DNA from 4 places in the Rhizobium sp. WSM4643 genome. Region 4 is predicted to be linked to each of the others. Evidence: predicted binding sites of a transcription regulator. Region 4 holds the regulator's gene; each other region holds the start of a gene.

Region 1 (4,729 bases), 2.3 Mb from region 4:
ATCCATGTCGATGGCGCCGCATGCCGCGCACTTACGCGGCGGCGTCAAGATGGGCGACATGAAGATGATCGACACGATGATCAAGGACGGCTTGACCGACGCTTTCCACGGCTACCACATGGGCATCACCGCCGAGAATGTTGCGCGCCAGTGGCAGCTTTCGCGCGACGACCAGGATCAGTTCGCCGTCAGTTCGCAGAACAAGGCGGAGGCAGCGCAGAAAGCCGGTCGCTTTGTCGACGAGATCATCCCCTACGTCATCACGACACGTAAGGGCGACGTTACGGTCGATGCCGACGAATATATCCGTCACGGCGCCACGCTGGAGGCGATGGGGAAATTGCGCCCGGCTTTCGACAAGGACGGCACGGTCACCGCCGCGAACGCGTCCGGCCTCAACGATGGTGCCGCTGCGGCGGTGCTGATGAGCGAAGCGGAGGCGGTCCGGCGCGGCATCCAGCCGCTCGCCCGCATCGTTTCCTGGGCAACGGCGGGTGTCGATCCGCAGATCATGGGCACCGGACCAATCCCGGCCTCGCGCAAGGCGCTCGAGAAGGCCGGCTGGTCGGTGAAGGATCTCGATCTCGTCGAAGCCAACGAGGCCTTCGCGGCGCAAGCCTGCGCCGTCACCAAGGATCTCGGGTGGGATCCGTCGATCGTCAACGTCAATGGCGGGGCGATTGCGATCGGCCATCCGATCGGCGCCTCCGGCGCGCGCATTCTCAACACGCTGCTGTTCGAAATGAAGCGCCGCGGCGCGAAGAAAGGTCTCGCCACGCTTTGCATCGGCGGTGGCATGGGTGTGGCCATGTGCTTTGAGGCGCTTTAAATAGCATACGATCCATGTTTGATTGAAGATCCCGCCACGCGGCGGGGCGAAAAACAATAGGGGAGCGGAACATGAGCAGAGTGGCTTTGGTCACCGGGGGCACACGCGGCATCGGCGCGGCAATATCCATGGCACTGAAAAATGCCGGATACAGGGTCGCTGCCAGCTATGCCGGCAACGACGAGAAGGCCAAAGCCTTCCACGACGTTACCGGCGTTCCGGTGTTCAAATGGGATGTTTCGGATTACCTCGCCTGCGGCGAGGGAATTGCCAGGGTCGAAAGCGAGATCGGTCCGGTCGAAATCCTCGTCAACAATGCCGGCATCACCCGCGACGCGATGTTCCACAAGATGACGCAGCAGCAGTGGCACGAGGTGATCAATACGAACCTCACCGGCCTGTTCAACATGACGCATCAGGTCTGGACCGGCATGCGTGACCGAAGCTTCGGCCGTATCGTCAATATCTCGTCGATCAACGGGCAGAAGGGCCAGATGGGCCAGGTGAACTATTCGGCGGCCAAGGCGGGCGATCTCGGTTTCACCAAGGCGCTGGCCCAGGAAGGGGCGAACAAGAACATCACCGTCAACGCCATTTGCCCCGGTTACATCGGAACGGAAATGGTCCTTGCCGTGCCGGAGAAGGTGCTGAACGAACGCATCATTCCGCAGATTCCCGTCGGCCGTCTCGGCGAACCGGAAGAGATCGCGCGCTGCGTCACCTTCCTCGTCTCCGACGATGCCGGTTTCATCACCGGTTCGACGCTGACGGCCAATGGCGGACAGTTCTTCGCCTAGACATTTCTGTCTTGGAGTCGACAGTAGAGATCAGATTCAAAGCAATTGGCGCGTCCGGCTGAACGCGCCAATCTCTGTTTATGGACGTCGCTGTGGCCGAACACTGGCCGGCACTTTGCGCAGCGAGCGATCTTCGCTGCTGAGGACTGATATCGCGGTCGCCAGGAAAGCCGACGCGATGAGAACGGCGACGAGGGAATTCAGCAAAGTGTGAATCATGGAAACGTTTCCTTTCCGGTGCGCCGGGCGGCTTTGCCTATCCGTTGCGCTCGTAAAGGAAATATGTGCCTGGCCGTTTGGCGGCGGTAGATTTGACTTTCGCAACCAATTGTCAACGTTACGTTGACGGATGTGGCAGCCAAAAGAAAAACGGGCGCCGAAGCGCCCGTTGGGAGTCCGATATGCTTGCCGATCAGTAGCGGCAACGAGCCTCGTAGCGGCGGCCGTAGCGGTCGCGATAGACGCAGTAGCCGCGGCGTTCGACCGACTGGCCGATCAGAGCGCCGGTCAGGCCGCCGGCAACGGCGCCGACGGCGGCACCACCCCAGCTATTGGTAACGGCACCGCCGATAACCGCGCCGGTGCCGGCGCCGATCGCCGTACCTTGCTCGGTTGGTGTGCAGGATGCCAAGGCGCCGACGAGGGCACCAATAAGAACAATCTTCTTCATCATGTCGTAACTCCCCAGGTTAGTTGGGCTTTAGATGCGGCCCATTAGTACAAGGATAATGATAATCACGAGAACTAGCCCCAAACCGCCGGAAGGTCCATAGCCCCAGCCACGGCTATAACCCCAATTCGGCAGGGCTCCGATCAAGAGCAGAATGAGGATAATAAGAAGTATTGTGCCAAGCATGGTGTGTTTCCTTCATTTCATCGGCAATTTGGATGGACGAGAAACACACATTGGCGATTTTTGTTCCCGGTTAAGCTCCGGAAATGTGACGGCGCCTGATTCACGGTTTAGGTTCCGTTATTTCCGGAAATTGCCATTATGGTTAAAAAGACATGTAAATACAATATGTTGCGGTGAACAAATCGGGAAAATCGCGATGTCGCCGATTCGTCAGCGATTCGTTCCGTGTTTGATCGGGGCCCCAATATGAGCCGCCTTTGACTTAACGCCGTCTGAATCCGGCTCTCGAAAGATTAATGCCCATACAACGAGGCAGGGCAAAGGGATCTATCATCGATCCGCATCTAGCACCCGGACCTGCAGTCGCTACCAGATGTGGCCGTGAACGAAAGGTGAAAATGGCCGAGTCAGCGATTCGTCTCCGATTCGTTCCGGCTTTGGTCGAGAGGTTAATTTCGGGCGGATATTCACCCGTTCAACATCGGGGCGGGAATCGTCACCGCGATCTCGAAAATGCAAACGGGAGAGAGTCTCATGATTCAGCATCTAGTGGGAAAAAGTGATTCAAAATCAATACTTAGCCGTGAACAAAAGCTGAATCAGCGGGAGTCAGCGATTCGTCGCTGATTCGTTCTCACGCTGTTCCGAATCGGAAATTCGGGCATTCCGCACGACTCGCAAAGGTCGTAATCCCCGAGGCATTTTGAAATCTGCCCTTGCGTTTGCGGCGGCAGCTGTCCATGTGTTCTCTGCTTCCACCGAGGAGCCGAGATTTTCCTGGGGCCACCCGCCTCATTTGCATGGACCCATGACTCTGACTTCGCAGCCGATGATTCTGAGCGGGCGCGGTGTGACCGCGGTGCTCGGGCCGACCAATACCGGCAAGACCCATTATGCCATCGAGCGCATGGTCGCGCACGGAACGGGCGTGATCGGCCTGCCGCTCCGGCTGCTGGCGCGCGAGGTCTATACGCGGGTGGTGGAGAAGGTCGGCGTACAGAATGTGGCCCTGGTCACCGGCGAGGAAAAGATTTCGCCGCCCAATGCGCGTTTTTCCGTCTGCACTGTCGAGGCGATGCCGCGAGAGACCAGAGCCGCCTTCGTCGCGATCGATGAGGTGCAACTCGCCGGCGATCTCGAGCGTGGCCATATCTTCACCGACCGCATCCTGCATCTTCGCGGCCGCGAGGAAACGCTGTTGCTCGGCGCGGCGACAATGCGGCCGATCCTGCAGCAGCTCCTGCCCGGCATCACAATCGTCGAGCGGCCGCGGCTTTCGCATCTTTTCTATGCCGGGCAGAAGAAGATCACCCGGCTGCCGCAGCGCTCGGCCATCGTCGCCTTCTCCGCCGACGAGGTCTATGCCATCGCCGAGCTCATTCGCCGGCAGCGCGGCGGCGCGGCGGTCGTGCTCGGTGCGCTCAGCCCGCGCACCCGCAATGCGCAGGTGGCGCTCTATCAGGCGGGCGACGTCGAATACCTGGTGGCGACCGATGCGATCGGCATGGGCCTCAACCTCGATGTCGATCACGTCGCCTTTGCCCAGGACCGGAAATTCGACGGTTACCAGTTCCGCAATCTCAATCCGGGCGAACTCGGCCAGGTCGCTGGCCGCGCCGGGCGGCACGTGCGAGACGGGACCTTCGGCGTCACCGGACAAGTCTCGCCTTTTGACGACGAGCTGGTGCAGCGCATCGAAGGACACGAGTTCGATAACGTCAAGGTTTTGCAGTGGCGGACGACGGAGATGGACTTCTCCTCAATCGCGTCGCTGCGCGCCAGCCTTGAGGTCGGGCCGCGCGTGCCGGGGCTGACGCGGGCGCTGCCTGCGGTCGACCAGCAGGCGCTGGAGCAGCTTTCGCGTTATCCCGAGGTCATCGATCTCGCCGACAGGCCGGCGCGCGTCGAAAAACTCTGGGAGGCTTGCGCGCTTCCCGACTATCGGCGTATCACCCCAGCACAACATGCCGATCTTATCTCGACCCTCTTTTCCGATCTCGTCCGCTATGGCACGGTGAACGAGCAGTTTCTTGCGGAGCAGGTTCATCGCTCCGATCGAACAGATGGCGAAATTGACACGCTTTCGGCGCGAATCGCGCAGATAAGGACCTGGACCTACGTTTCGAATCGGCCCGGTTGGCTTGCCGATCCGACACACTGGCAGGAAAAGACGCGGGAAATCGAAGATCGATTGTCCGACGCGTTACATGAAAGGTTGACGAAACGCTTTGTTGATCGCAGGACATC
Region 2 (4,729 bases), 160 kb from region 4:
AGACGTCGCAGGTGACGTAGACATCGGGCAGGAAGTGCATCTCGATCTTGATGACGCCGTCTCCCTGGCAGGCCTCGCAGCGTCCGCCCTTGACGTTGAAGGAGAAGCGGCCCGGCTGGTAGCCGCGGGCCTTTGCCTCCGGCAGACCGGCGAACCAATCTCGGATCGGCGTGAAGGCGCCGGTATAGGTCGCCGGGTTCGAGCGCGGGGTGCGGCCGATCGGCGATTGGTCGATATCGATCACCTTGTCGATATGCTCGAAACCGTCGATGCGGTCGTGATCGGCTGGGTTTTCACGCGCGCCCATGACGCGCCTTGCCGCCGATTTATAGAGCGTTTCGACCAGGAAGGTGGATTTGCCGCCGCCGGAAACGCCGGTTACCGCCGTAAACACCCCGAGCGGGATCGACGCCGTGACGTTCTTGAGATTGTTGCCACGCGCCCCGACTACCTTGATCTCGCGGCCCTTCTTCGGCTTGCGGCGCTCATTGGGAACCGGAACGCCGAGCTCGCCCGACAGATATTTGCCGGTCAGCGAGTTTGGATTGTCCATGATATCCTGCGGCGTGCCGTGGGCGATCACCTGGCCGCCGTGAATGCCGGCTGCCGGGCCGATATCGACCACGTCGTCGGCCGACAGGATCGCATCCTCGTCATGTTCGACGACGATGACGGTATTGCCGATGTCGCGCAGGTGCTTCAGCGTGTCGAGCAGCCGGGCGTTGTCGCGCTGATGCAGGCCGATCGACGGCTCGTCGAGCACGTAAAGCACGCCTGTCAGTCCCGAGCCGATCTGCGAGGCAAGCCGGATGCGCTGGCTTTCGCCGCCCGACAGCGTGCCGGAATTGCGCGACAGGCTGAGATATTCCAGGCCGACGTCATTGAGGAAGCGCAGCCGGTCGCGGATTTCCTTGAGGATGCGCACGGCGATCTCGTTCTGCTTGGCGTTGAAGCTTGCCGGCAGCGTCTCGAACCAGTCACGGGCGACGCGGATCGACATCGCGGTCACTTCGCCGATATGCAGCGTGTCGATCTTCACCGCCAACGCCTCCGGCTTCAGGCGGAATCCGTTGCAGGAAGGGCAGGGGGCGGCCGACATGAAGCGTTCGATATCCTCGCGCGCCCAGGCGGAATCGGTCTCCTTCCAGCGGCGCTCGAGGTTGGTGATGATGCCTTCGAAATTCTTCTGCGTCGTATAGGAGCGGGCGCCATCGGCATAATGGAATTCGATCTTGTCGTTGGTGCCGTTGAGGATGACGTCCTTGGCCTCGTCGGAGAGATCGTTCCAGCGGGTGCCGAGCTTGAAGCCGTAATGTTTGCCAAGTGCTTCCAGCGTCTGGTTGTAATAGGGCGAGGTCGACTTGGCCCAGGGCGCGATCGCCCCGTCGCGCAGCGTCCGTTCGGGCTCGGGCACGATCAGATCCGCATCGATCTTCTGCTGGGCGCCGAGGCCGTCGCAGGTCGGGCAGGCGCCGAACGGGTTGTTGAAGGAGAAGAGCCTGGGTTCGATCTCGGGAATCGTGAAGCCGGAGACCGGGCAGGCGAACTTCTCCGAAAACAGCACGCGCTCATGCGTCTCGTTCAGCGACTTGTTGGCCGAACCGCCGGCCGACGTCTCTTCCGGCGGCAGCGGCTTGTCGGCGAATTCGGCAACCGCCAGCCCGTCGGCGAGCTTCAGGCAGGTCTCCAGACTGTCCGCCAGGCGTGCCGAGACATCCGAGCGCACGACGATGCGGTCGACCACCACGTCGATGTCGTGTTTGTATTTCTTGTCGAGCACCGGCGCTTCGGCGATCTCGTAGAACTGGCCGTCGACCTTAACGCGCTGGAAGCCTTTCTTCATCAACTCCGCCAGTTCCTTCTTGTATTCGCCCTTGCGCCCGCGCACGAGCGGCGCAAGGATATAAAGACGGGTACCCTCGCCGAAATCGAGGATGCGGTCGACCATCTGGCTGACGGTCTGGCTCTCGATCGGCAGGCCGGTTGCCGGCGAATAGGGAACGCCGACGCGGGCAAAGAGCAGGCGCATATAGTCGTAGATCTCGGTGACGGTCCCGACCGTCGAGCGCGGGTTGCGCGAGGTGGTCTTCTGCTCGATCGAGATCGCCGGCGACAGCCCGTCGATCTGGTCGACATCGGGCTTCTGCATCATCTCGAGGAACTGCCGGGCATAGGCCGACAGGCTCTCGACATAGCGCCGTTGGCCCTCGGCATAGATCGTGTCGAAAGCAAGCGAGGATTTGCCGGAACCCGAAAGCCCTGTCATGACGATCAGCTTGTTACGCGGCAGATCGAGATCGATGCTCTTGAGATTATGCTCGCGCGCGCCGCGGATGGAGATCGTCTTCAGTTCGCTCATCGTCTCTGCTTTGGTTTTCTGGATAACAGCCCTTATTTAGTGATGCCGACGGGCGAGTCGAGGCTGAATATCCGCAAGGGCTCAAGGTTTTCGATTCTGTTGACAGGATCATACGGATAACCTAGAACAAATAAAGAACAAAATTCCTGATGGATGCATGCGGCGTTCTGATGGATAAACATGTGGATTAAATGCCGCCCATGCGCATCGGCGGTCCGTGATGGTTTAAGGTGCGCCGATCGATTAAACGCCGCCGGGCAGGGCGGCAGGCAGGGTGAGAAGCATGGCTGGTAGTGTGAATAAGGTAATTCTGATTGGAAACGTCGGCGCGGACCCGGAAATCCGCCGCACTCAGGATGGCCGGCCGATCGCCAATATCCGTCTTGCAACCTCGGAGACCTGGCGCGACCGCAATTCCGGCGAGCGCCGCGAAAAGACCGAATGGCACACGATCGTCGTCTTCAACGAAGGCCTCTGCAAGGTCGTCGAGCAATATGTGAAGAAGGGCGCCAAGCTCTATATCGAAGGCCAGCTGCAGACCCGCAAATGGCAGGACCAGCAGGGCCAGGACCGTTACAGCACGGAAGTGGTGCTGCAGGGTTTCGGTTCGACGCTGACGATGCTCGACGGCCGCGGCGAAGGCGGCGGTGCGAGCGGCGGCCGTGGCAGCGCCGGTGGCGGCAACGATTATGGCGACGACTACGGCGCCCCGGCTCCCTCCTCATCACCCAGCCGCGGCGGTGGCGGCGGCGGCAACTTCTCGCGGGATCTCGACGACGACATCCCGTTCTGATCGTTAGGCTTTCGCAGTTTTGTGAAAGACTGGAGAGCATGGCGTCCATAACGGCGTCATGCTCTTCTTTGTTCTCGCGGCAGATCGTTCAGACCGCGGCCTCAATCGTCTACGGCCGCTTTCAGTGCGGCGTCGCGCTGATCAGATTGAACGCCGACTTAGCCCCGTCGACGACGAATTGTGCGGCGAGCGCTGCGAGGATGACGCCGAGGAGCCGTGTCAGGATCGCCCGGCCGGTGACGCCGAGAAAACGGTCCAGCCTTTCGGCAATGAGCAGCGTGACGAAAGTCAGCAGCAGATTGGCGGCAATGACGCCGATCAGTTGCGCTTTCCCGATCGAGGTGGCCAGCGTGCCGGCAAGCAGGATCGTCGCCGAGATCGCGCCCGGGCCTGATATCAGCGGCAAGGCGAGGGGGAAGACGGCGATATTCTCGATATGATCCTTGGTGATCGCCGCTTCGGTCGCCTTCTCCTTGCGCTCCTGCCGCCTCTCGAACACCATCTCGAAGGCGATCCAGAACAGCAGCAGGCCGCCGGCGATGCGGAAGGCGCCGATCGAAATCCCGAGCACGCCGAGCACGCCGGCGCCAAACAGCGCGAAGACGGCAAGGATGATGAAGGCGATGACCGAGCCGCGCAGCGCCACCTGCTTGCGCTCGGTTCGGCTCATGCCTGTCGTCAGGCCCAGAAAGATCGGCGCAAGCCCCGGCGGATCGATGGTGACGAGCAGCGTCGTGAAGGCGTTGATCAATTGGTCGGCGCTTGCCATCGGCTCTCCGGAACCCCATATGGGTGCGTGGTTCTAATGATTGTGAAGCGGGGATTTCGATTTGGCAAATATCCCGCGGCGGCCCGCGGCGGATTTGTCCGGTCCGGCCGCGAAACTTGCATGTTTTACCCTCTTTAAGCCGCAAAAGCCTGTTCAAAACGCGCTGTGAAATTGGCGCGGCAACAGGCTTTCCGCTATAAATCTTCCAGTGATTCTAGAAGAGATCGTGATCTGTTTTGACTGAGCAAACACCCCCCGGCGGCGGGAAGCTCCCGCCAGGCATCGAGCCCATCTCCATCATGGAGGAAATGCAGCGGTCGTATCTCGATTACGCCATGAGCGTCATCGTTAGCCGCGCGTTGCCCGACGTGCGCGACGGCCTGAAGCCCGTGCACCGGCGCATCCTCTACGGCATGTCCGAGCTCGGCATCGACTGGAACAAGAAATACGTCAAATGCGCCCGCGTCACCGGTGACGTGATGGGTAAATTCCATCCGCACGGCAACTCCGCGATCTATGATGCGCTCGCCCGCATGGCGCAGCCCTGGTCGCTGCGGCTGCCGCTGATCGACGGTCAGGGCAATTTCGGCTCGGTCGATGGTGATCCGCCAGCGGCCGAACGTTACACCGAATGCCGCCTCGAAAAGGCTGCTCATTCGCTGCTCGACGATCTCGACAAGGAAACCGTCGATTTCCGCGACAACTACGACGGCACGCTGTCCGAACCGGTCGTGGTCCCTGCCAAGTTCCCGAACCTGCTCGTCAACGGCGCCGGCGGCATCGCCGTCGGCATGGCGACCAACATCCC
Region 3 (4,729 bases), 1.0 Mb from region 4:
AGGCCGTCAGGCGCAAACCGGAATTGTTGCCGGCGCATTGCAAGACCCCTCCCCAACCCCTCCCCACAAGGGGGAGGGGCCAAGCCGTGGTCCCGGCGGCGACCAAAGGAGAGGTCCTGCCGGCTGTTACCGTTAGTTTGGTACGATGCGGGGTCACGTGAAGCAGTGCGGCACGTTAGCCCCTCCCCCTTGTGGGGAGCTAGGGCATATACATATCTCGCAAAGCCCATCCATCGGCGACGGCTCGAAAGTATTTGAGGCCGTTGAAGAAGGTGATTGGGCCCGGCGGCTTGGCCGAGGCGTAGCCGTTCCAGCCGCCGAGCTTGGCGATGATCCAGGCGGCCCAAGCCAGCGAGGCCTTAGAGTGGGGATTGGACTGCAGCTTGGTTGTGCCCTTGAAACGGCTTTCGAGGGCGGCGAGGGTATCGATCTCGGCTGCCGTGAAGGTCAGGCTTGCCGGCTGGTGATCGCCGCCGCTGCGGGCTTGGACGAGCTGGAGGACGATTGCTGCGGCCTTGGCGGCGATGGCGACGAGCTTTTCCAGCCGTGCCGCCAGATGCAACTGGCTGTCCTCGATCTTGAAGCCTTGGTTCTTCATCACCCGAAAGAACTGCTCGATCATCCAGCGCTGCTTGTACCAGGCGACGATCTGCCAGGCATCGGCCGGGCTGCTGAGCCAATGGGTGGTCAGGAGCAGCCAGTGCAAGGGCTCGACACCGTCGGGGGCGGCCGGTTCAACGATCTCGACCCAGCTCAGCCTGACGCCATCGGGCAGGCCGGCCTCGCGCAGGTTTTGCGGCCGCCGGATCGTCGCTTCGCCGAAGCGCAGGCACACCGTCGCCTGCCGCGCCGGACGGTCGGCGCGCTCGCGCAGATCAATCGTCTGAGTATCGCAAAACGCCACCGTTTCGACCGCGCGGCGCAGTTTGGAACCGTCGATGAGCGCATGGTCATGCATGACGCGCGACAAAAGATCGAAGCGCCGATCGGGCAGGCGCGCCCACATGATGAAGAAGTCACCCTCCCGGTCGGCGATCGCCGTGACCCGGGCCGCACGCGAAAGCACCAGTTTGGCCGCCTCTGCCGTCTCCACCCAGCGCCGCGATTCCTTTTCGTTCAACGGCCGCTCGGCATGCGGCGTAAGCTCTTCGCTACCCCGCGTCCAGACCCGGCCGCCCACCAGGCCAAGGCAGCTGCCGGTGTCGGCATCGAGCGCCAGCATCGGATGCAGCAAAAGGCCAAAGCAATTGCCTTTTTTGATCTTGCCCAATTCCCGCCGGCTGTCCGGCGTCGTCGCAAACTTGATCTCGCTGGTGTCCTGCAGCGCCAGCACGTGGCGACCCTCAACCGCAGACCGGGTCTCCTGGCTCCAGCCGGCAATGATCTCTTCCACGCTCACCGCACTGTTGTTGAGAAAACGCCCGAACCGGATCTCCTGCGAATGGTTGCCCTCGGCCAACTGGCGAAGGCAAACCGTCTCGCGCAGCACAATGCGACGGAGCAGCACCGCCCCCCCTTTATCGAGACGACGATCTCCAAACCGGCCCAACGAAAAATCATGCCCTACATCCATCGGCGACGCTCCCAAATCAAAACGTCGCCAAAACAATCATACGGCCCGCAGTAAAGGAATCCGACCCCCGCAAACCGAGTCAATCCGTCGCACCGACTTATGTATATGCCCTAGCTTGTGGGGAGGGGTTGGGGAGGGGTCTTGAGACGGGCGCCGGCGCGGTGATCCCCGCAGGATCGACACGCAAACCCTGTCAAAATTCGGCTTCGACAACTGGCTGCGCGTCTTTGCGCTGACCTGGAAGAACAGCCCGTCGTCGTGAAGCCAGGACGATTTCGTCGCGCCGCTGGTCGTCTTGAAATTGCGCTCGGCGCGGATTTCGAGAGATTATCGGCCACGCTCAGCGGCTCGATACACGCACTGCGCCGGCAGCTCGGAGACTGCGCTGGACGGCGGCGACCTGGCGGGATGCGATATCCACCGAGACCTCGATCTCGCCTTCGAGTGGCCCATCGCGACGGGCGCCATCGTCATGAGAGGCATCCCCGCCTGATGGCGCCGAACCGGCACTGTTCCGGTCGCTTGCCGACTGGATAAAGATGTCGGGCCTCGAAATCCCATGCTGCTGAACCAGATGTTCGACCGCCAGATCGGCGGCTTCGCGTGTTTCGAACCTGGCTCGGATCGTGGTCGTGCTGTCGTCCGCCATTGGCTGCCTCCTGATATCGATGTCCACACGATGAGAACGCCTTGGGCGGCTGGTAGTTTCGACGGCGGTCCCGGCCGCCGATTGGAATCGTTGATATCGCATTCCAAGCCTGCTATGTTCTGTTTTTGTTTCGGCGCGCAATTTCAGAGGCCGATCCCATCGCGATCGCTGAAACCGCCATGAACGAGACAAGCTCACCCCCCATCCGGAAAATCGTCCATGTCGACATGGATGCTTTTTATGCGTCGGTCGAGCAGCGCGATAATGCGGACTTGCGCGGCAAACCGATTGCCGTCGGCGGGTCGGCCGCCCGGGGTGTGGTGGCGGCGGCGAGCTATGAGGCCCGCAAATTCGGTGTTCACTCGGCAATGCCGTCTGTGACTGCCAAGCGCAGATGTCCTGACCTGATCTTCGTGCCGCCGCGCTTTGCCGTCTACAAGGCGGTGTCGCAGCAGATCCGTGAGATCTTTGCCGAATACACGCCGATGATCGAGCCGCTGTCGCTCGACGAGGCCTATCTCGATGTGACGCAAAATCTGAAGGGCATGACGATCGCCACCGAGGTGGCTCTGGAGATCCGCGCCAAGATCAAGCAGGTCACCGGCCTCAACGCGTCGGCCGGGATTTCCTACAACAAGTTCCTTGCCAAGATGGCAAGCGACCTCAACAAGCCGAACGGCCAGGCTGTGATCACGCCGAAGAACGGGCCGGCTTTCGTCGAGCAGCTTCCCGTCCGGAAATTCCATGGCGTCGGACCGGCAACCACTGAGAAGATGCATCAACTCGGGATCGACACAGGCGCCGATCTCAAGGAGAAGACACTCGAGTTCCTCGTCGAGCATTTCGGCAAGTCGGGGCCCTATTTTTACGGCATCGCCCGCGGCATCGACGAGCGCCAGGTCAAGCCTGACCGGGTGCGCAAATCCGTCGGCGCGGAAGATACCTTCTCAGAGGACCTCCACGCCTTGGAGCCTGCTCGCGAAGGGCTCCAGCCGCTGATCGAAAAGGTGTGGGCTTACTGCGAGGCCAACGGGATCGCCGCCAAGACAGTGACGCTCAAGGTGAAATATGCCGACTTCAGCCAGATCACGCGCAGCAAGACGGTTCTGGCACCCCTGCCGGCAATCGCCGACCTCGAGGATCTGGTCAACCTGCTTCTCGCGCCGATCTTTCCGCCGCGAAAGGGCATACGGCTGCTCGGCGTCACCCTCTCTTCGCTGGAAGGACGTGCACCGGCCGCGGAACCGCAACTGCGGTTGACGTTCTAGACCGCCAGCATCGGCTGGGCGGAAGCGGCGTCACGCCGCCCGCTGACATCCTGGGCTTTGCTCGCGCTCTCCTCGCATCAATGCGCCTGGCGTCTTTGATATCGGTCGCCAACGTGACGCGCCGGCCTGGGCGGATGCGCGGCGGGCTTGGCCTTCCAGGGGGCCAGCACCGTTGGCATGCCGGCTTCGAGGCAGGCTGCGACAAAAGCCTCCCGCGCGACCATGCTCGGTATGATGCCGTTGAGGGCGCCGCGACACGTCTTCACCGCCCGATCATGGCGCTCTCCATGACGCAGCGGCCACTCGTTTTCGAGAAAATCCAGGGCGTCGTAGACGCTTGTGAAGGCGCGCTCCAAACCGCACTGCAACCGGAGCCTCACCGGCCGAACCCATGGGACATCGTTCAGCGGCATTTTTTCCTCCTTTCACGCCACCAATGATCCTGATCGAAATGATATTGTGGGCGACAGCGGACCGTTCAAGAGCCTAGGACCAGCCCAATTTTTGATCGGCGCGATGACGCAACCTTGCGTCTCCGGCTGCCGCAGGCGCCCGGTGCCCATGAGAGGCTGTGTGAACCGAGCGATTGCCGCAAATCTCTTCTCCCCTCGGGGAGAAGGTGCCGGCAGGCGGATGAGGGGGGCCACACGGCACACCCCTCTCGTAACAACCTATCCGGCGACTGAGACGACGCGGGCGGTATGGAACTCACATGCTGTTGTTGGAAAGACCGGCGTCGCCGGCCCCCCCCCGCCCTACGGGCACCTTCTCCCCGAGGGGAGAAGAGGGAATCGAGAGGTTGCGGCATATCCCCTTCGCCCCGCGAGCGGGGGTCCGGAGGACGGGGCGAGACACGTGGCTCGACCCTGGCAAAGGTGGCGCCAGCCGGATGAGGGGCGGCTCCAAGCGCGAATTTGTCGACTTCGTCAGCAGCATAACAGGCGGCACCCGGGCCGCCTGTCTTCGCCTCTTCGACAAACCGTCCGTTACTTCTGTTCGGGCGCCAGAAACTCTGCGCAATAGGACGGGCCGTTGACGCCGGGGATGTCGGCGACGGTGCGGATGTCGCGGATCGTGTAATCGGAGTTGGTGGTGATTTCGGCCTGGCAGCGCAGATAGGCGGTGCGGGCCGACGCGATTTGCTTGCCGCGCTTGCCATCGGCGCCTTCGGCATATTTCGCCGGAATGCGCACGGTCTTGTAGCCGCCCCGCCAGGTATAGATTGTGCTCGATCCTTGC
Region 4 (4,729 bases):
AAGGCGACGGTCGCGGCCGGTGGCGCTACATTCTTGCCGTCACCGGTACGGAGGCGCCGGAAGTGAAGCGGTCGCCCGAACGCATAACCGCGATCACCCGCGGCGCAGACGCGCCCTTCGAGATCGGTGATATCATAACCGGCAGGGCGCGGCTGACGCCGCCGGCAGGTCCAGCACTTCCTGAGCTCAACGACTTCTCCTTCGGTGCCTATTTCGATGGCATCGGCGCGAACGGCTTCTTCTACGGCGCGCCGTCGAAGGTCGACTGGCAGGCAGGTCCGCAGGCGGCAAGATCGACGTGGGAAGCTCTGCTCGAAGGGCTCTACCGGCTGCGCAGCGGCATTGGCGACCGCATAAGGTCGATCTTGCCCGGCGACACCGGCGCTTTCGCCGCTGCTCTGGTGACGGACGAGCGGCGCGCCATCTCGAATGAGACGACGGAAGCGCTGCGCCAGTCCGGCTTGGCTCATATCGTCGCCATCTCCGGCCTCAACATGGCGCTGTCGGCCGGTATCTTCTTCGTTGGGTTCCGGATGTTGCTCAGCCTCTTTCCCGGCGTCGCTGAGGCCTATCCGACGAAGAAGATCGCTGCCGCCGGCGCGCTCATCGCCGTGACCGCCTATTTCCTGATCTCGGGCTTTGGGGTCTCTGCCGAACGCGCCTTCATCATGATGGCCATCATGTTGATTGCCGTCTTCTTCGACCGGCCGTCGATCAGCCTGCGCAATGTCGCGCTCTCCGCGCTCGTCATCATCGCCATTTCGCCGTCCGAGGTCTTGGGTCCGAGCTTCCAGATGTCCTTTGCCGCGACATTGGCGCTGGTCTCGGGCTATCAGCTGTGGAAGGACCGGCGCGTCCGCGAAAACGCCTTCTTCAAGCTGCCGATCATCAGGCCGGTCGTTACGGTTGCGGGTTTCTTCGGCGGCGTCTTCCTGACGTCGCTGATCGGCGGCTTTTCAACCGCGCTGTTTTCGATCGAGCATTTTCATCGCCTGACCGCCTATGGCCTGCCGGCAAACCTCGCGACGATGCCGATCATCTCCTTTATCGTCATGCCGGCCGGGCTGCTGGCGATGCTGCTCATGCCTTTCGGTCTGGATGTTTGGGCCTGGAAGGTCGTCGGATTCGGCCTCGATCTGGTGATCGCGGTCGCAAAGACGGTATCCGGCTGGGGCGGCAATATCGACGTTGGCCGCTTGCCCGGCTGGTATTTCGCGGTCGCCGTGGCAGGCTTTCTTCTGCTGACGCTGCTCCGGACGCGACTGCGCCATTCCGGCACATCGATCATCGCAGTCTCGACGCTCATCCTGTTGCTTCTACCGGTTCCCCGGCCGCCGGATCTGGTGATTTCGGAGGATGGCAATCTCGTCGCGGTCGTCGAGGCGGCAGCAATGGCGTCCAACCGTGAACGACCGCCGGATTTCATCTTCGACCAATGGCAGAGAGCGCTGGTCCTGCCGACGCATGATCCGCCGAAGATGCTGGATGGTCCTGCTATCCCGCCGGAGGGAGAAGACCGCCGCGTCAGGCTTTCCCGCGATCAGCAGAACGAGGCGAGGACCGCGATGCGAGCGGCCGCAGCGGCCGGCGACACAAACCGCTTTTCCTGCGTCAAGAAGGCCTGGTGCGCATCAAGGCTTGGCAATGGCCATGTCGTGGCCGTCATCGACAATGCCGCCTATCTCGGCCCGGCATGCGACGCCGCCGATATCGTCGTGACGTCGGTCCGCCTGCGCTTCAACAGCTGCCGCTCAGGTGCGACGCTCTTCACCGGTGAAACGCTGCGCAGGACCGGTTCCGTCGAGTTGCGTTTCACGGGCGCCGGCCTGGAGGTCGCAACCGCATTCGATGCATTGTCGCGGCCATGGATGCGCCATCGCGCCTATGACTGGCGCAGCAATAGTTTTACCGAGCCCGGTCTAGCCAAGGTCAGTGATAGCGGCGAATAAGACCGACGAGCTTGCCCTGAACCTTGACACGGTCCGGCCCGAAAATCCGGGTCTCGTAAGCCGGGTTGGCGGCTTCGAGCGCGATCGAGGCGCCCTTGCGGCGGAAGCGTTTGAGTGTCGCTTCCTCGTCGTCGACGAGAGCAACGACGATGTCGCCAGGACTTGCGGTGCTGCCGTTGCGGATGATCACGGTGTCACCGTCAAAGATGCCGGCATCGATCATCGAATCGCCCTTGACCTCCAGCGCATAATGTTCACCGGAACCGAGCATGTCGGCCGGAACGACGATGTCGTGGGTGTTGTTCTGGATCGCCGAGATCGGAACACCGGCGGCGATGCGGCCCATGACCGGCACGGAGACTGAGTTGCCGTTGTCGGCGACGGGTTTTGCAGGGGCAGGAGCGGCGACCGGCTGTGGCTTGCCGAGGCTGCCCTCGATGACGCTCGGCGAAAAGCCACGCCGCGGTTGGATGCTGGGGCTGTAGGCCTCCGGAAGCTTGATGACCTCGATCGCGCGGGCCCGGTTCGGTAGGCGGCGAATGAAGCCACGTTCCTCGAGCGCTGTAATCAAGCGATGAATCCCGGACTTCGAAGCGAGGTCCAGGGCATCCTTCATTTCGTCGAAAGATGGCGGAACGCCGGATTCCTTCATGCGCTCATGAATGAAAAGGAGAAGCTCCTGTTGTTTGCGCGTGAGCATCGACGTTGTGACCTCGTGATTGAAACAAATCCAGAACAGACACTATATGTTCCATATGTGTTCCGCAAGTAGCTAAATTTCCGTAAAACTTGGCACCAACTCGTCGAGATTCTTATTTTCATTCGCCGGATTGGACACATGTCTTGCATTGAGGGTGGCGCTGTCGCACATCTCTTGCCGATTTGAGGAGGGATATGATGAACACGCATTCCACCAAACCGTACCCGCTGGATCATGTCGTGCTGCCGGTCGTCGACATCGATCTGGCGCGCGAAAGGCTCGGCAAGCTCGGCTTCACCGTTGCCGCCGATGCGCGCCACCCCTTCGGGACGGAGAATGCCTGCGTCTTCTTTGCCGACAAGACCTATCTGGAGCCGCTCGGGATCGCGAGCGTCGAGGAGAGCGAGGCATCGGCGCGACGAGGCAATGTCTTCACCGCTCGCAACCGGGCTTTCCGCTTCCGTTGCGGCGCGGAGGGGCTTTCGGCGGTGGCCTTCGGCAGCAAGGATGCCGGCATCGATCATCAGGATTTCGTCGGCAACGGGTCGAGCGCCGGGGAGATGCTGCAGTTCACCCGGCCGATGACGATGCCGGACGGCTCCGAGACGATTGCCGGCTTCAAGCTGGCTTTTGCCGGCGACCTGCGCGCGCCTGATCTCTTGCTCTTCACCGTCGAGCGTATCAATCCGCTGCCGGCCGACCGCGCCGCGCTGGAGACGCATGCCAATGGCGTGACCGGCATAACGGAGATCGCGCTTTGCGCGCCGGAACCGGCCGCATTCGCTGCCTTCGTCGGCCTTGCAGCGGCGCAATCGGCAGTCGAGAAAACCGGTTTCGGCGTCAATGTCGCGGCGTCGAATGCGAAAATCGGTCTGATGACGCCAGAAGGGCTGGAGGCCTATTTCGACATCGCCGGCTCATCCGCAGATCGCGGCCTGCGCGGCCGGGCAATCCTCTTTGCTGTTGCCGATCTTGCCGTGACAGAAGCGCATTTGGCTGCTAACGGGGTGACATACACGCGCAAGAACAATCGCATTCTGGTGAAGCCCGCGCCCGGGCAGGGCACGCTCTTCGCCTTCGAGGAAACACGATGAGCACTGATACGAATTCCGACGTCAGGGTCGGCGAAGGCCAAGGCCAGGTCACCTTTTCCAATACCGGCCGCCTGTCGCTGATTGCCGGTCCCTGCCAGATGGAGAGCCGCGACCACGCCTTCATGGTTGCCGGCACGCTGAAGGAGCTTTGCGGAAGGCTCGGCATCGGCCTCGTCTACAAGAGTTCCTTCGACAAGGCGAACCGGACCTCGCTCTCGGCCGAACGCGGTATCGGGATCGAAAAGGGCATGGAGGTCTTTGCCGACCTCAAGAAGGAATTCGGCTTTCCCGTCCTGGCCGACGTTCATACCGCCGAACAATGCGCCGAGGTGGCAAAGATCGTCGACGTCCTGCAGATCCCGGCCTTCCTTTGCCGCCAGACCGACCTTCTTATTGCCGCGGCCAAGACCGGCCGCGTCGTCAACGTCAAGAAGGGCCAGTTCCTCGCTCCCTGGGATATGAAGAACGTCCTGAAGAAGCTCAATGCCAGTGGCAATCCGAACGTGCTGCTGTGCGAGCGCGGCGCCTCTTTCGGTTACAACACGCTGGTTTCCGACATGCGTTCGCTGCCGATCATGGCGGCGATGGGCGCCCCCGTTATCTTCGATGCGACCCATTCCGTGGCGCAGCCGGGCGGGCAGGGCGAATCCTCCGGCGGTCAGCGGGAATTCGTGGAAACGCTGGCGCGCGCAGCGGTGGCTACCGGTATCGCCGGCGTGTTCGTCGAAACCCACCAGGACCCCGACAATGCACCTTCCGACGGCCCCAACATGGTCTATCTCAAGGACATGCCGCGGCTGCTTGAAAAGCTACTCGCCTTCGATGCGGTCGCCAAGGCTTGACGTTCAACAGCCTGACATGATCGTGCTATAGGCGAGATCCGAACACGGTCCGAAGGGCTGGAAATTGCAGCATTGTAATTTGCACGCCTTCGACTAAGACAGGTTTCGAACCGACTTATCACCCACCGAGCAGGAAGAACCCAT

Evidence for each region. Region 4 encodes LexA, which represses DNA repair genes until DNA is damaged. Its sites were predicted from a motif close to TGTTCNNNNTGTGTTCNG; they were not measured.
Region 1: a site for LexA is predicted at 3,112-3,129, ahead of N1937_RS21415 (helicase-related protein). Genes of this name have one in related genera too.
Region 2: a site for LexA is predicted at 2,482-2,499, ahead of uvrA (excinuclease ABC subunit UvrA). Genes of this name have one in related genera too.
Region 3: a site for LexA is predicted at 2,338-2,355, ahead of dinB (DNA polymerase IV). Genes of this name have one in related genera too.

What each region holds. Positions count from the first base shown of each region.
Region 1 covers NZ_CP104040.1:4,340,989-4,345,717, reverse strand. The annotation lists gene N1937_RS21435 (acetyl-CoA C-acetyltransferase) at 1-829, shown strand, start outside; gene N1937_RS21430 (beta-ketoacyl-ACP reductase) at 901-1,626, shown strand; gene N1937_RS21425 (YMGG-like glycine zipper-containing protein) at 2,039-2,299, opposite strand; gene N1937_RS21420 (DUF3309 family protein) at 2,327-2,482, opposite strand; gene N1937_RS21415 (helicase-related protein) at 3,291-4,729, shown strand, end outside.
Region 2 covers NZ_CP104040.1:1,971,137-1,975,865, forward strand. The annotation lists gene uvrA (excinuclease ABC subunit UvrA) at 1-2,359, opposite strand, end outside; gene N1937_RS10010 (single-stranded DNA-binding protein) at 2,643-3,152, shown strand; gene N1937_RS10015 (MarC family protein) at 3,274-3,921, opposite strand; gene gyrA (DNA gyrase subunit A) at 4,158-4,729, shown strand, end outside.
Region 3 covers NZ_CP104040.1:770,956-775,684, forward strand. The annotation lists gene N1937_RS03760 (IS4 family transposase) at 200-1,507, opposite strand; gene N1937_RS03765 (hypothetical protein) at 1,914-2,222, opposite strand; gene dinB (DNA polymerase IV) at 2,402-3,490, shown strand; gene N1937_RS03775 (DUF982 domain-containing protein) at 3,568-3,903, opposite strand; gene N1937_RS03780 (hypothetical protein) at 4,477-4,729, opposite strand, start outside.
Region 4 covers NZ_CP104040.1:1,808,356-1,813,084, forward strand. The annotation lists gene N1937_RS09220 (ComEC/Rec2 family competence protein) at 1-1,949, shown strand, start outside; gene lexA (transcriptional repressor LexA) at 1,930-2,649, opposite strand; gene N1937_RS09230 (VOC family protein) at 2,847-3,743, shown strand; gene kdsA (3-deoxy-8-phosphooctulonate synthase) at 3,740-4,585, shown strand; gene eno (phosphopyruvate hydratase) at 4,728-4,729, shown strand, end outside.